Regions from separate parts of the Pantoea sp. App145 genome, predicted to be linked through region 1. Evidence: predicted binding sites of a transcription regulator. Region 1 holds the regulator's gene; the other holds the start of a gene.
What was found. Region 1 encodes PhoB, which activates phosphate uptake and scavenging genes when phosphate is short. Its sites were predicted from a motif close to CTGTCATAAAACTGNCNNAT; they were not measured.
Positions count from the first base shown of each region.

Region 2: the regulator PhoB is predicted to act here: its motif matches at 1,733-1,752, upstream of pitA (inorganic phosphate transporter PitA).

Region 1 covers NZ_CP133290.1:1,808,902-1,816,951, reverse strand. Annotated here, with positions in the region: gene RCF31_RS08350 (AAA family ATPase) at 1-2,450, opposite strand, end outside; gene sbcD (exonuclease subunit SbcD) at 2,447-3,664, opposite strand; gene RCF31_RS08340 (hypothetical protein) at 3,843-4,733, shown strand; gene phoB (phosphate response regulator transcription factor PhoB) at 4,998-5,687, shown strand; gene phoR (phosphate regulon sensor histidine kinase PhoR) at 5,702-7,015, shown strand; gene RCF31_RS08325 (PstS family phosphate ABC transporter substrate-binding protein) at 7,034-7,960, shown strand.
Region 2 covers NZ_CP133290.1:3,089,450-3,097,499, reverse strand. Annotated here, with positions in the region: gene RCF31_RS14140 (hypothetical protein) at 1-478, shown strand, start outside; gene RCF31_RS14135 (NAD(P)/FAD-dependent oxidoreductase) at 488-1,672, opposite strand; gene pitA (inorganic phosphate transporter PitA) at 1,914-3,413, shown strand; gene uspB (universal stress protein UspB) at 3,462-3,797, opposite strand; gene uspA (universal stress protein UspA) at 4,219-4,656, shown strand; gene rsmJ (16S rRNA (guanine(1516)-N(2))-methyltransferase RsmJ) at 4,712-5,461, opposite strand; gene prlC (oligopeptidase A) at 5,470-7,512, opposite strand; gene RCF31_RS14105 (23S rRNA (adenine(2030)-N(6))-methyltransferase RlmJ) at 7,717-8,050, shown strand, end outside.

The DNA of each region.
Region 1 (8,050 bases):
GCCCGTTGCTGCTGTAAACCGTTCAGTCCCTGTTGCAGGGTGTCCAGCCGCTGTTGTTCACGCGCATGGTTTTGTTGCCGGTTGTGCAATTCACTGTCTGCTTTGGCTCGCTGTGGTTGCAGGGTAGTGAGTAACCGCTCACTCTCCTGCCATTTTTGCCAGCGTTGCTGCAATGCTTCCAGCCAGTTGGCGCGTGTATCACGTGCGGGCAGGGCGAGTTGATGCGGTGTCAGCTGCTGTTCCAGTTGCTGACTTAATTGCTGCCAGGCCGCGCGTTCAGCTTCGCTGCGCTGGTTGAGATCGTTCAATGTCTGCTGGACGCTGGTAATCTGCTGCTGCGCCAGCTGCTGCTGTTGCAGATGTTCCAGCCATTCGCGTAGCTGGTTTTCCTGCTGATCCTGCTGCTGTTGCCAGCAGGTAACTTCATCTTGCTGCCCCAGCGCAAAGGTGAGCGCCAACTCACCAGTCAGCCGTTGCCATTGCTCAGTCAAGGTGGTGATTTGCTGCCCGATATCCTTGAGTTCCTGCTGCAACGCCTGCTGTTGCAGCAGCGACAGGCGTTGTTGCTCACCTTTAGCGGTGCCGGATTCTTTTAACTGATTTTCCTGATTTTGCAGTGCGACAAGCCGCTGCTGATTTTCACCGGGTTCCAGCTGTCGATATTCTTCGATAGCTGGATGCTGACAGGAGCCGCATAGCGGGCAGGGTTGGTCCGGCTGTAACCGGGCGCGTTCATCCGCCAGCCGGGCGATGGTGAGTTCCAAATCACAGATTTTCTGCACATCAATTCGCGCTTGATTGATGCGCTTCCACTCCTCGCGCAGCGCCTGTAAAACCTGTTCTTCCGCCTGATATTGCTGGGTTAACGCGTGCAGTTTCTGCTGGCGTTGTTGCTGTTGTGGCTGGAGCGAGCGCCACTGTGCAGCCAGCAAGGTTAGCTGCTGGCGGGATGCACGCTGCGCCTGATGTTGTGCCAGCGCATCACGCACCTGACTGATATCATGTTGTGACTCCAGCTCTGCCACTGGCTGCGCCGCATGCTGGCGAGCAGAGAAGGCTTGCTGTAGCTGGTCGAGCTGCTGTCGCTGCTGCTGATGCTGGTTGCTCAACTGGGCGATGGCCTGCTCGCGCTCATCCAGTCGCGCAATATCGGCTTGCCAGCGCGCCAGATGTTCTCCCCATTCAGCAACGCTGGCTTGTGTGGTGCGCCACTGCTGCTGTTCATCCCAGATCTGTTGTAAGCGTTCACTCTCCTGCTGTTGCTGGCTGAGTGCGGCTCCGCTTTGTTGCAACACTTGCTGCTGCTGGACCAGTTGCCGTTGTTGTTCGGTGATCTGCTGTTGCAGGGTGGCGATTTGCTGGTCAAGCGGGATGACATGTTCTGTCAGCAACGTTTCCAGTTGCTGTTGTCCGGCCTGCGCCTGATCTCGCGCCTGCTGTGCCGCCTGATAACGCACTTCACCCTGCTGCTGAGCGTCGAGCGCCTGTTGCTGCTGCTCCAGTAACTGCTGTGATTGCTGCGTCAGTGCCGCCAGTTCCTGGCGTAACTGTTCCCGCTGTTGCAGCTTATCGCGCAGTTTTTCCGCCGGTTCGGCGCGTGCCAGTCGCTGGCGTTCCGGTTCTGCATGCTGCCACGCACTTTCTGCGGTGTGAAGCCCCTGCTGTGCCTGCTGCTGCTCATTGGTCAGTTGCCGGGCCAGGGTTAACCACTGCTGCTGTTGCTGGGTGGTGATCAGTTGCTGGTTGAGTGTCGCTTCGCTGGTGCTGAGTTGTTCCAGTTGCGAAGTCAGTTCTGCCCGACGGGCTTCATCCAGCAGCACCATGCCACCGGCACGGGCGCGCAGGGTATCAAGATCGGTACGGGCGGTTTTGTAACGCTCAAAAACCTGCATCGAAACCTGCCCGTAAATCTCGGTGCCGGTCAGTTCTTCCAGCAGCTCGGCGCGTTCGCCGGGTTTCGCATTGAGGAAGGCGGCGAACTGCCCCTGCGACAACATCATCGAGCGGGTAAAACGGGCGAAATCGAGGCCAGATAAGGTTTCGATCAGCCTGAGTTTGTCACCCACTTTGTCGGCGACGATTTGGTTGTCAGCGCAGCGTGCCAGTTCAACGCGCGGTGCCTGCAATTTACCATCGGCCTGACCACGGGCGCGGTTCTGGCTCCAGAAGGCTCGCCAGGCTTCACCTTTGATTTCAAACTCCACTTCAGCCAGACATTCGGCGGTATCGCGGGTGATGAGTTCATTCTGACTTTGTGATAACACACCGAGACGGGGGGTCTGGTGGTAAAGCGCCAGACAGATGGCATCGAGTAGGGTGGTTTTACCCGCTCCGGTGGCACCGGTGATGGCGAACAGGCCATTGCTGGCAAAAGGCTCGCGACGAAAATCAATAAACCATTCACCGCGCAGGGCGTTGAGGTTTTTAAAACGCAGCGTCAGGATTTTCATGCAGAAGGGTTCTCCAGCGCGGCAAGGGTGGTGCGAAACAGTTGGGTGAGCCGCGCAGCCTGTTCCGTATCCAGATCTTCTTCCAGCGCCAGACGACGTGCAAATACCTCTTCAACCTGCAATTCGCTCAGGGTTTCATTATCCAGCCGTGCCAGGCTGCGGCTACGTTGCTCACGGCTGCGGCGGACCAGTAGCACTTCCACCGGTAAGCCTTCTGTCAGTTGCTCAATCCGTCGTTGCAGATCGCTGAGATGTTCCTGAGTGGTGATTTCAATGTCCAGCCACACCGGTTGTGATGCATCGCTATCTTTAAAGGCGGCCAGCTGCTGTTCAATCTCCGCCAGCGAGCCTTTGAGCATTTGCATTGGCTGAAACAGCGGAATGGTCAGCGGTGTCACGGCATCGAGGCCTGTGCTGAAATCAAGCAGGAACACGCTTTTATCCCGACCCAGCTCATCAAAACTCAGCGGGATGGGGGAGCCGCTGTAGCGAATTTGGTCGCTGTCGGCAATGCGTTGTGCACGATGGATATGGCCGAGGGCGATGTAATCCGCGGCGGGAAAGGCCTGGGCCGGGAAGGCATCCAGGGTGCCGATATAGATATCGCGTACTGAATCACTTTTGGTCACCCCCACGGTAGTGAGATGGCCGGTGGCGATAATCGGCAGCTGGCCGCCCAACGCCGCGCGCTGTGCCTCAGCGGCGGCAAAGCAGTGCTGATAATGCTGCTCGATGGCTTCCAGCAGCGAAAGCTGTTTTTCCCGTCCGGATTGTCCGGCCTGGCTGCGCAAAATATCGCGTGGACGCAGATAAGGGATGGCGCACAGCACCGCGCCTGGCGAGCCGTCACGCCGTTTCAGCGTCAGTACCTGCTGCTCGCCCTGCGGCGTTGCGCTGGTGATCACCTGGGTATTCAGGCAGGCGAGCAGTTCACGGGATTCATTTAGCGTGGCTACCGAATCATGGTTACCGGCCAGCACAATCAGCTGGCAACCGCTGGCCTGTAAGGCCACCACAAAGCGGTTAAACATTTCACGTGCGTAACTCGGGGGGGAACCGGTATCAAACAGGTCACCGGCGATAATGAGTGCATCCACCTGATGCCGCTCAATTTGCTGGCGCAGCCAGTCGAGAAAGGCCTGATGTTCCGCCGCACGACTTTTGCTGTAAAAGAACTGGCCCAGATGCCAGTCCGCCGTATGAATGATGCGCATGGATGCTCCCTGCCAGATTTCGCGTTGGGCGATTATATACGGATGGGACTGCCACTGACATGCGTATTAGCCGAACAAATGCGCCGGAAAAATCATCAATTCCTCAGAAGTTAACTATTCAGCGCGGAAAAATATTAGAGGTTAAATAAAGGCTCACTGATAACGTAAGGAGATAAATATGTTTCCTGTTAACCGTAGCGAATCTGTAACCTCCACCTCCGCCATGCGTTCAGCACCCGATAGCCATGCTTTAGCTTCTGCGGCTGGGGACAATATTGTCGTGGTGGCGAATTCAGCACAGCGTATGGGGTCTGCGACCTCTCAATACGACACAGAAGCGCCCGTCACGATGGGGCCAGAAGAGTATGAAAAACTGATTTACGGCAGGGCGACGGGAAGAACATCGTCCTTACTGCCTTTCGGGGCCGATGTCGTTCCTGCGGGTGATACTGCTGAGCTTTTCGCAACGTTTGTTACTACCAGAGGAAGAACTGTAGACGATGATGCGGTGGTTTATAACCGCGCTCCAGGTTGGGTATTTATCGCCCATCCTCCTGTTGTTGGCCCCTCTCCGGCCTATTTAGCCTCGTTGCGGGAAGATTTTTTAGCGATGGTGCTGAACCCCGATTTTAATTATCGCGCTGAAAATTGCCTGCCGAACTACGGGGTAATGACAACAATATCAATTCCCTATGTTGAGGGTGCCGAACCCGGGAATGCTCGCGCGCATTTCTTTTATCTTGATGCCTTCCGACCAAAAGATGTGAGCGCTTTCCTGCGTGATTTTTTCGATGCCATTATTTCCGCCAGCCAGAAAGTCACAACCCATGATGAAGCCATAGCCATAACTACCCTGATGAGTATGAATTATTACTGGGACCAGGCGGACGTCCCACCGATATTTGCGGGTGATATAACGCAGGATGAGTTTATCAGCATGAGTGATCAGCTGCTGGCAACGGATAAGTTCTCTGCGCTGAAAGCACAGATGGCGGAAAAAGCGAAATCCTGCGAGAAGATGGAAGAATTAGTACGCCAGATGGATCTGAATGACCATCCTGAGGTATAAAATACGTCGTTAACCCAGCTCTGGGATAGCATCCTACTGAGAGGTCGGGAAGGTTAGCTTCCCGGTCCGGGAAAAATCATTTTTTCTTAATAATTACCTGAGAAGCATATTCGTATGCTACCCGCCAAAAATCCTGTTTCTGCTGTCACATTTCTGTTTTTATACTCCAGACCACCCGTTGGTTTTTTCATAAAAGTGTCATAAAACTGACGCATAATGACGCCGCAAATCTCAGTGACAGCCGTCATATCAGCAGGAGTAATAATGGCTAAGCGCATTTTGGTTGTGGAAGACGAAGCTCCCATCCGTGAAATGTTATGTTTCGTGCTGGAACAGAACGATTACCAGCCGATTGAGGCGGAAGATTATGACAGCGCAGTAGGGAAGCTGATTGAACCCTGGCCAGATTTGATTTTGCTGGACTGGATGTTACCCGGTGGTAGCGGTATCCAGTTTATCAAACACCTGAAGCGTGAAGCCATGACGCGGGATATCCCGGTGATGATGCTGACAGCGCGTGGTGAAGAGGAGGATCGCGTACGTGGTCTGGAAGTAGGCGCGGATGATTACATCACCAAACCTTTCTCCCCCAAAGAACTGATGGCCCGTATCAAAGCGGTGATGCGCCGTATTTCACCGATGGCAGTGGAAGAAGTGATTGAGATGCAGGGGCTGAGCCTCGACCCATCATCGCATCGTGTGATGTCAGAGACCACGCCACTGGAGATGGGGCCGACCGAGTATAAACTGCTGCACTTCTTTATGACGCACCCGGAACGCGTTTACAGCCGCGAACAGCTGCTGAACCATGTCTGGGGCACCAATGTGTATGTCGAAGATCGTACTGTCGATGTACATATCCGTCGTTTACGTAAAGCGCTGGAGGTCTCCGGCCACGACCGCATGGTACAAACCGTACGCGGAACAGGGTATCGTTTCTCTGCCCGCTACTAAACGGAGTTTATACCGTGCTGGAACGACTCTCCTGGAAGAGATTATTAACCGAGCTGGTGCTGGCTTGTCTGCCGGCACTGATTCTCGGTTTGCTGTTTGGTTATCTTCCCTGGCTGCTGCTGGCTTCGGTACTGGGTGTGCTGTTATGGCACTTCTGGAACCTGATGCGGCTGTCGCACTGGCTGTGGATTGATCGATCCATGACGCCACCCGGCGGGCGTGCCAGCTGGGAACCGTTGTTTTACGGCCTGTATCAAATGCAGTTGCGTAACCGCCGCCGCCGCCGCGAGTTAGGCAATCTGATCAAGCGTTTTCGCAGTGGTGCAGAATCGCTGCCGGATGCGGTGGTGCTGACCACGGAAGAGGGCACCATTTTCTGGTGTAACGGTCTGGCACAGCAGCATCTCGGTCTGCGCTGGCCGGAAGATAACGGCCAGAACATCCTCAACCTGCTGCGTTATCCTGAGTTCTCCCGCTATATTCGCCAGCGTGATTTCAACAAGCCCCTGACACTGGTGCTGAATAATCAGCATCATATGGAGTTTCGCGTGATGCCTTACAGCGAAGGACAGTGGCTGATGGTGGCGCGCGATGTCACGCAAATGCACCAGCTGGAAGGCGCACGACGTAGCTTCTTTGCCAACGTGAGCCATGAACTGCGCACGCCGCTCACCGTGTTGCAGGGCTACCTTGAAATGATGAACGATTCGGTAATGAACGAACGTTCGCGCAATAAAGCGTTGCAAACCATGCAGGAGCAAACCCGGCGTATGGATAGCCTGGTGAAACAACTGCTGACGCTTTCGCGCATTGAGGCCGCTCCCGCCATTGATCTGAAAGAGACCGTTGATGTGCCAACCATGCTGTTGCTGTTGCAGCGTGAGGCGGAGACCCTCAGCCAGGGACGACACGAGATTCATTTCCACACTGACCCGCACCTCAAAGTGCTCGGCAATGATGAGCAACTACGTAGCGCAATCTCCAATCTGGTGTACAACGCGGTGAACCATACACCGGAAGGTACGCGGATTGATATCAGCTGGCTGCGGAGTAAGCAGGGCGCGGAGTTTAAGGTGTGCGATAACGGGCCGGGTATCAGTGCTGAACATCTGCCCCGTCTCACCGAACGTTTTTATCGGGTGGATAAAGCACGTTCACGCGCCACCGGGGGAAGCGGACTGGGACTGGCGATCGTGAAACATGCTCTTGGCCACCACAATACGCGGCTTGAGATCAGCAGTGTGCCGCATCAGGAGACGAGCTTCAGCTTTATCCTGCCGCCAAGGTTGATTGTCGCCAGTGGGATACGGGAGAATGTGGCGCAATAACTGTCACGGAAATCCCGCATGAAATCGTTGCTGCTGTTCATTTTGCTGTCGTTCTCTGTCCTGGCACAGGGGCAACAAACCATGCTGGCTGGCAATCTGAGTAGTGTGGGTTCCGATACCCTCGGTTATCTGATGACGCTGTGGGGTGAGGATTTCAGCCGCCAGTCGCCCGGTGTGAATGTACAGGTACAGGCGGCGGGATCATCAACCGCTCCCACGGCGCTGGCTGCCGGAGCGGCGCAACTCGGTCCGATGAGCCGGCCAATGCAGGCAGACGAGCGCCAGCTGTTTACTACCCGCTACGGCTACCCGCCGCTGGCAGTGCCGGTGGCGATGGATGCGCTGGTGGTGGTGGTGAATCAGGACAACCCGCTGACGCGCATCGAACCGCAGCAACTTGATGCGCTGTTTTCGGTGACGCGTTTATGCGGTGCACCGCACGCCGCACAGCGCTGGGGCGATGTGGGGCTGACCCTTCCCGGCTGGGAAACGCGCAGCATCGAGCGTTATGGACGCAACTCAGCTTCCGGCACCTGGGGTTTCTTCAAGCAGCAGGTGCTGTGCAAAGGTGATTTCCGTGCTGATGTATCCGAATTTCCCGGTTCCGCAGCTGTGGTGCAGGCCGTGGCGGCGACGCCCAACAGTATCGGCTATGCCAGCTTTGGTTTTCATCTGAGTGGGGTAAAAACCTTACCGGTGGTGACCGCCAGTGGCGACAGCGTGATGCCTGATGCAGAGTCTATCCGCAGCGGGCGCTATCCGTGGTCACGTCCTCTTTATCTCTACGTCAACAAAGCGCCCGGCAAACCTTTGCCACCGCTGGTATCTGCATTTCTGCACCAGGTATTGTCGCCCCAGGGGCAGCGCCGCGTCAGTGAGGCAGGCTACCTGCCGCTGTCAGATAGCCAGATGGCGCTGGCGCGGGCGGCCATAGAGGGGAATTGAAGAACGCGCATCACAACATGAATTTTCTTCATGTCACCTGAATTTTCTTCGTTTGCCCAATTTCGCTTAGCATGTCACTCTCTTTAGCCA
Region 2 (8,050 bases), 1.3 Mb from region 1:
TCTTGGCGCGGGCTTATGGGCCGGGCTGGGGTCCAGTGTTGGCAGTATTATTGGTCGCAATGCGGTGCAGTTTGGCGTAACAGCCGCCTCCGCCTGGGGGGCGCATTTTGTGACCAACAAAGTGGTCGCCGTTAATCAGATCGCATCGCATATCAAGCTGCTGGCCGATACCTTTAATACCACCCACAACGCATTTGGCGAATTCAGAAACGACCTGTATGTCAAACGTATGCAGTACAAACCGGATGAGGATCATCCCGTACGTTTTGAAGAGAAAGTGACGAATAGCAACGATATCATTCCTGGTCATGCCGCTGAGATCCAGCGTTTGCTGACGCATTTTATTAACCACAAATATCGGCGCGTCGATATCTTCGGTGAACCGGCAAGGTTTATGACCGTTGCTTTTGAGGCAGGCGATCCACTGGTGATCTCGCGTCCTCAGTACGATTACCTGATCAATTTAAAATTACCGTGATAGCAACCATTACAACGCCTGCGCGCATGCCCAGGCGGAACTCCACGCCCACTGGAAGTTATATCCCCCCAGCCAGCCGGTGACGTCCACCACCTCGCCAATAAAATACAATCCGGGCACATCGCGTGCTTCCATAGTTTTTGACGATAACAGGGTGGTATCCACACCGCCCAGCGTCACTTCTGCGGTGCGGTAGCCTTCAGTGCCGTTTGGCTGCACGCGCCACTGATGCAGCGTTTGCACCAGCTCGTTCTGCTGCTTACTGTTGAGTTGCTTCAGCGTGACATCAGGTAGCTGGTTCAGCACCTGCAACACTTCCACCAGGCGCTTCGGCAGGATTTTCGCCAGGCTGTTCTTCAGGCTGAGATTCGGATGCGCGTCGCGCTGCACATTAATGAAATCATCCAGCGGCGTGGCGGGAGAGAGATCTACCGTGACAAACTCGCCCGGTTGCCAGTAACTGGAGATCTGCAACACCGCCGGACCGGACAGCCCGCGATGGGTGAATAGCATCGCCTCTTTAAAGACGGTGCCATCCTGCGCGGTGATGGTGGTGGGTAAGGCCACGCCAGACAGCGTATTCAGCTGCTCCAGCAGCGGCTTATGCAGGGTAAAGGGCACCAGCGCTGCACGCGTCGGGAACACCTTCAGGCCAAACTGTTCCGCCACTTTATAACCAAAGGGCGAGGCACCCAGCCCGGGCATCGACAACCCCCCACTGGCGATAACCAGCTTTTCCGCCTGCACGGCCATGCCGTTCAGCTGCAAGGTGTAGCCCTGCTCGTCACGCTGCACGCTCAAAACTTCGCTGCGCAGCCGCAGCGTCACCTGCCCGGCCTCGCATTCCGCCAGCAGCATATCGACAATCTGCTGTGCGGAATCGTCGCAAAACAGCTGGCCGAGGGTTTTCTCGTGGTAAGCGATAGCATGACGATTGACCAGATCGATAAAATCCCACTGGGTATAACGCGCCAGCGCGGATTTGCAGAAATGGGGGTTGTGCGACAGGTAAGCTGCGGGTTCAGTGTACATATTGGTGAAATTACAGCGTCCGCCGCCCGACATCAGAATCTTGCGCCCGGCTTTTTTGCCGTTATCGAGCAGCAGCACACGGCGGCCACGTTGACCGGCCTGCGCAGCACAGAACATGCCAGCAGCACCTGCACCAATAATGATAACGTCAAACTTTTCCACTGCTTTTACCCATTTCACCCGAAAGGCGCTGATTGTAGTGATCTGTCCACAGGGGCGCCAGTGTCAAAAAATTGCCGTAAATATGTCACATTGTAACTGACTAATATTTCGACCTTTTTCCCCTGAATTACCGTGCAGATTACAACTTTAAGTCAAAAAAAGGCTATATTTCCCTTTCCCATACAGCATGTTGTCGCGGATAATGCGCCGCGTTCATGTCCTCCTAAATGGCGTAACGTTTATGCTACATCTGTTTGCTGGTCTTGACCTGAGTACCGGCCTGTTATTAGTTCTTGCTCTGCTGTTTGTATTGTTTTACGAAGCAATCAATGGCTTCCACGACACAGCCAACGCGGTTGCGACAGTTATCTACACCCGTGCGATGCGGGCGCAGCTGGCAGTTGTGATGGCGGGTGTTTTCAACTTCTTAGGTGTTTTACTGGGCGGTTTGAGTGTGGCTTATGCCATCGTTCATATGCTCCCCACCGATCTGCTATTAAATGTTGGTTCAGCTCACGGCCTTGCCATGGTGTTCTCCATGCTGCTGGCTGCGATTATCTGGAACCTCGGCACCTGGTATCTGGGTCTGCCGGCGTCCAGTTCCCACACCCTGATTGGTGCCATTATTGGTATTGGTCTCACCAATGCCCTGATGACCGGAACTTCGGTAGTTGACGCGCTCAACCTGCCTAAAGTTCTCAACATCTTCCTTTCTCTGATCCTGTCGCCGATTGTCGGTATGGTGATTGCCGGTAGCCTGATTTTCCTGTTACGGCGCTACTGGAGCGGGACCAAAAAACGCTCACGCACCCATATGACACCGGCGGAACGCGAGAAAATCGACGGCAAGAAAAAGCCGCCGTTCTGGACCCGGATCGCCCTGATTGTCTCCGCCATTGGCGTGAGCTATTCACACGGCGCGAACGATGGTCAGAAAGGCATTGGCCTGATCATGCTGGTGCTGATTGGCGTCGCGCCTGCGGGTTTTGTGGTGAACATCAATGCGTCCGGTTATGACATCTCCCGTACGCGTGATGCAGTAAATCATCTGGAGCAGTTTTATCAGCAGCACAACAACGCGCTGACGCACATCGTGCAGATGGCGCCACCGGCGGTGCCTGCGCCAGAAGAAACCACCAGTGGGCCGCATGAGTTTCACTGCGACAGTACCCGTGCGCTGCCAGCCATTCAGCGTGCACAGGGTTTGCTCAACAACCTGCAAAGCTACGATCAGCTGACGGTTGACCAGCGTAGCCAGATGCGCCGCCTGCTGCTGTGTATCTCCGATACCGCCGATAAAGCCGCGAAGCTGCCGGAAACCAGCGCTGACGATCAGCGTTTCCTGAATAAGCTGAAAGGTGACCTGCTGGGTACGGTCGAGTATGCTCCAATCTGGATCATCATGGCCGTGGCGATGGCACTGGGTATCGGCACCATGATTGGCTGGCGTCGTGTTGCCACCACCATTGGTGAGAAAATTGGCAAAAAAGGCATGACCTATGCCCAGGGCATGTCGGCACAGGTTACGGCCGCCGTCTCCATTGGTATTGCCAGCTATACCGGGATGCCGGTCTCAACGACGCATATTTTGTCGTCGTCAGTAGCCGGAACCATGCTGGTTGATGGTGGTGGCCTGCAAAGCCGCACCATTAAGAATATCGCGATGGCGTGGGTGTTCACCCTGCCGGTGTGTATTCTGCTTTCCGGTTCACTGTACTGGATTGCCCTGAAACTGGTGTAATCACGCCGGGCCAGACCCTTGAAGGGCGACAGCAATGTCGCCCTTTTTTTATTGCCAGAGGGCCATCGCGATCAGGCTGACCACCACCAAACCACACAAGCCGCTGGTCAGGATAAATTGCCCGCGCACCCGTTCACAGCGCCGGATAAATTCATCGTCATGATGATCACGATAACGTTTCTCCCAGATATAGCGCACCAGGCGCACCTGTTTGCTGGGCTGGCCGTGCGAAGTAAAGAAACCGGCACCATCCACATATTGATACAGCAGCGGGTCGCAACCGCGTAGCACCGCCAGTAACGAGCGCAGAGAAGAGAAGTAGCGCGCCATATTCACCAGACAAACCACACACAGAGCCCAAAAAAGCGCGATAGTGCTGATCATGATCCCCTCCCGGCTGGAGCCGCGGAGACGCGCACAGCGGGGTAACGCTGACAACGCCCCACGAGAAAGCCTTCCACTGAATGAATCGAATTGCATTGTTGTTTTGCGAGCCGAGCGGTCCGTACCAGCAACAATGTGACCGCCATTTTCAGTGTAGGAGATTTGGTAAAAATTTTTCCAGCGATGATTTTCGTTCACAGCGAGAGAAAAAAGAGATAACACTTGATCTGTCTCACAGGCGCACCGCGCCTTGCAGCATTTGTTAACAACTCTGGCTATACTGAAACCATAACAATAAACCGCCTGCAGGGCATAAATCTCGATGGGTGGCGCTTATCGCCGTTATGCGCAAAGGATTTCGCCAGCCGTGACGTGGCAGGAATTCGGGTTGCCCCCAGAATCTTGTGAAAGGAGTTATATCATGGCTTATAAACACATCCTGATTGCAGTAGACCTTTCCCCGGAAAGCCAGTTGCTGGTTGATAAAGCGGTCTCACTGGCTCGTCCTTACGAGGCGAAAATCTCCCTCATCCACGTTGATGTGAACTATTCAGACCTCTACACCGGGCTGATTGACGTCAATCTGGGGGATATGCAGAAACGTATCTCTGAAGAGACGCATACCGCGCTGAAAGAGCTTTCGACCAACGCCGGTTATCCCATCAGTGAAACCCTGAGCGGTAGCGGCGATCTCGGCCAGGTGCTGGTGGATGCGATTAGAAAATATGACGTGGATTTGGTGGTCTGTGGCCACCATCAGGACTTCTGGAGCAAACTGATGTCGTCAGCGCGTCAGCTGATTAATACGGTACATATCGATATGTTGATTGTGCCGCTGCATGATGACGACGAAGAGTAACCATAAAAAATATGCCGGCAACGCCGGCATATTTTTTTCAATCCGTGTAACGGCATCAGCCAAGCGGTGGATAGATATCAAAACGATGGCTTTTGGTGACCACTGCTGACTGCGTCACCACGCCCGCTAACGGCGGTGCGTAATCCGGACGCTTCACCACAATACGTTTCTTCGCCAGACGGCGCGCCGGTTCCAGCAACGCATCCGCATCCTCATCCGCCCCGACCAGCGACTGAAACACCCTCATCTCCTTTTTCACCATGGCGCTTTTCTGCCGGTGTGGATACATCGGGTCGAGATACACCACATCAGGCGCAGGTGTAATCTCGCTCAGTGCTTGCTGGCTCGCCACATGCAGCAACGTCAATCGCTCACGCAGCCAGCCGCCGATCTCAGGGTCGTCATAGCCACGGCGCAAGCCATCTTCCAGTAACGCCGCCACCACCGGATGACGCTCCAGCATGCGCACCCGGCACCCCAGTGCCGCCAGCACGAAAGCATCGCGCCCCAGGCCTGCGGTGGCATCGACCACATCCGGCAGGTAATCGCCCTTGATGCCCACCGCTTTCGCCACCGCCTCGCCACGTCCACCGCCAAAGCGACGGCGATGTGCCATCGCGCCAGAAACGAAATCGACAAAAATGCCGCCCAGTTTTGGCTCATCGCGTTTACGCAGCTCAAGATGGCTGGCCGTCAGCACCAGCGCAAGCCCGGAATCTTCGTCCTGTTCCAGCCCCCAGCGTTGCGCCAGAAGTAATAAGGCACCGTCTCCGGTGCCTGTTTCGTCAACTAAACCGATTTTCACAGGCCGGTTTATCCCTGAATCCCGTAATGTTCCAGCATCGCATCCAGCTGCGGTTCACGGCCACGGAAGCGTTTGAACAGCTCCATCGGCTCCTCAGAACCACCACGTGTCAGGATATTGTCGAGGAACGACTGACCGGTTTCGCGGTTGAAGATACCCTCTTCTTCGAAGCGTGAGTAAGCATCAGCAGCCAGCACGTCGGCCCACAGATAGCTGTAATAACCTGCGGCATAGCCGCCAGCAAATACGTGGCTGAAGGCGTGCGGGAAACGGCCCCATTCCGGGCTGGGTACCACGGCAACCTGCTTTTTCACTTCGCGCAGGGTTTCGAGGATTTTTGCGCCCTGCTCAGGATTGAACTCGGTATGCAGACGGAAATCGAACAGGCCGAACTCCAGCTGACGCAGGATAAACAGCGCTGCCTGATAGTTTTTCGCCGCCAGCATTTTATCCAGCAGTTCTTTCGGCAACGGCTCGCCGGTTTCATAGTGACCGGAGATAAACGCCAGCGCCTCCGGCTCCCAGCACCAGTTCTCCATAAACTGGCTCGGCAGCTCCACCGCATCCCACGGCACACCGCTGATACCGGACACGCCCGGGGTTTCGATACGCGTCAGCATATGATGCAGACCGTGGCCGAACTCGTGGAACAGGGTAATCACTTCATCGTGGGTGAACAGCGCCGGTTTGCCCTGCACCGGGCGGTTGAAGTTACAGGTGAGATACGCCACCGGTTTTTGCAGGCTGCCATCGGCTTTGCGCATCTGGCCGACACAGTCGTCCATCCACGCACCACCGCGTTTGTGTTCGCGGGCATACAGGTCAAGATAGAAGCTGCCGCGCAGTTCGCCGCTTTCATCGAACAGGTCGAAGAAACGCACGTCCGGGTGGTAAACATCCACATCTTTGCGCTCTTTCGCGCTGATACCGTAGATGCGTTTCACCACCTCAAACAGGCCGCTCACCGCACGCTCTTCCGGGAAGTACGGACGCAGCTGCTCATCGCTGATGGTGTACAGATGCTGTTTCTGTTTTTCCCCGTAGTACGTCAGGTCCCACGGGTTCATTTCGTCAACGCCAAACTCTTTTTTAGCGAAGGCACGCAGCTGGGCGAGTTCTTTTTCACCCTGCGGGCGAGCGCGTTTTGCCAGGTCGGTCAGGAAGTCGATCACCTGAGACGGGCTTTCCGCCATTTTGGTTGCCAGCGATTTGTCCGCGAAGGAGTCGAAGCCCAGCAGCTGAGCCAGCTCGTGACGCAGCGCCAGTTCCTCAGCCATTACCGGGCCGTTGTCCCATTTACCGGCATTCGGGCCTTGCTCGGAAGCACGAGTGGAGTACGCGCGGTACAACTCTTCACGCAGCGCAGCGTTGTCGCAGTAAGTCATCACCGGCAGATAGCTCGGGATATCCAGCGTCAGCAGCCAGCCTTGCTGCTCTTTGGCTTCTGCCTGGGCTTTGGCCGCCGCCAGCGCACTTTCCGGCATCCCCGCCAGTTCCGCTTCGTCGGTAATCAGCTTGCTCCAGCCCATGGTGGCATCGAGCACGTTGTTGCTATAGGTTGACCCCAGTTCAGACAGGCGCGCCGCGATGGCGCCGTAGCGTTTCTGTTTTTCTTTATCGAGGCCGATACCGGACAGCTCGAAATCACGCAGGCTGTTATCCACCACTTTTTTCTGCGCGATATCCAGCGCAGCGTAGTTATCGCCCTGCTTCAGGTTGACGTAAGCCTGATACAACCCTTCATGCTGGCCGACCCAGGTGCTGTACTCAGACAGCAGCGGCAGCGTCTGCTCGTAGGCTTCACGCAGTTCCGGGCTGTTTTTTACCGAATTCAGATGGCTGACCGGCGAGAAAATACGACCCAGACGGTCGTCAACTTCAGCCAGCGGCTGTACCAGATTATCCCAGCTATAAGGCGCGCCCTGTGCCACTACGCGTTCCACCGCCGCACGGCAGTCGTCCAGCGCTGCGGTGACAGCGGGAACCACATGTTCGGGTTTGATGGCGGAGAATGGCGGTAGCGTATAAGGCGTGAGTAACGGATTGGTCATAAGCGCAGTCCTTTCATTGGGGTGTGGGGCGCGAGCAGGTCGCGCAACGCAATCGTATTAACATGCGGCCTGATCGGCGGAAAATCAATGCCACGAAGGCACTGCCTGAAGCCGAAACGCCAGCAATTTTTATCCAGCGCGGCTATAATCGCGCCAGACACGATGTTCTGACTTCTTTGATCCAACCGCGGACCCCTCTTTTTTATGCTGAGTTATCGCCACAGTTTTCATGCCGGCAACCATGCCGACGTGCTCAAACACACCGTTGAGAGCCTGATCCTGACTGCCCTGATGGAGAAGGAGAAGCCTTTCCTCTATCTGGATACCCACGCCGGTGCCGGACGTTACCAGCTGAGCGGTGAGCACGCCGAGCGTACCGGTGAATATCTGGAAGGCATCGCGCGCATCTGGCAGCAGCCCGACGCACCGGAATTGCTGAAGCCTTATTTCTCCGCGATTCGTAACCTGAACCCTAACGGCACGCTGCGTTACTATCCAGGTTCGCCGCTGATTGCCCGCCATCTGCTGCGCCAGGACG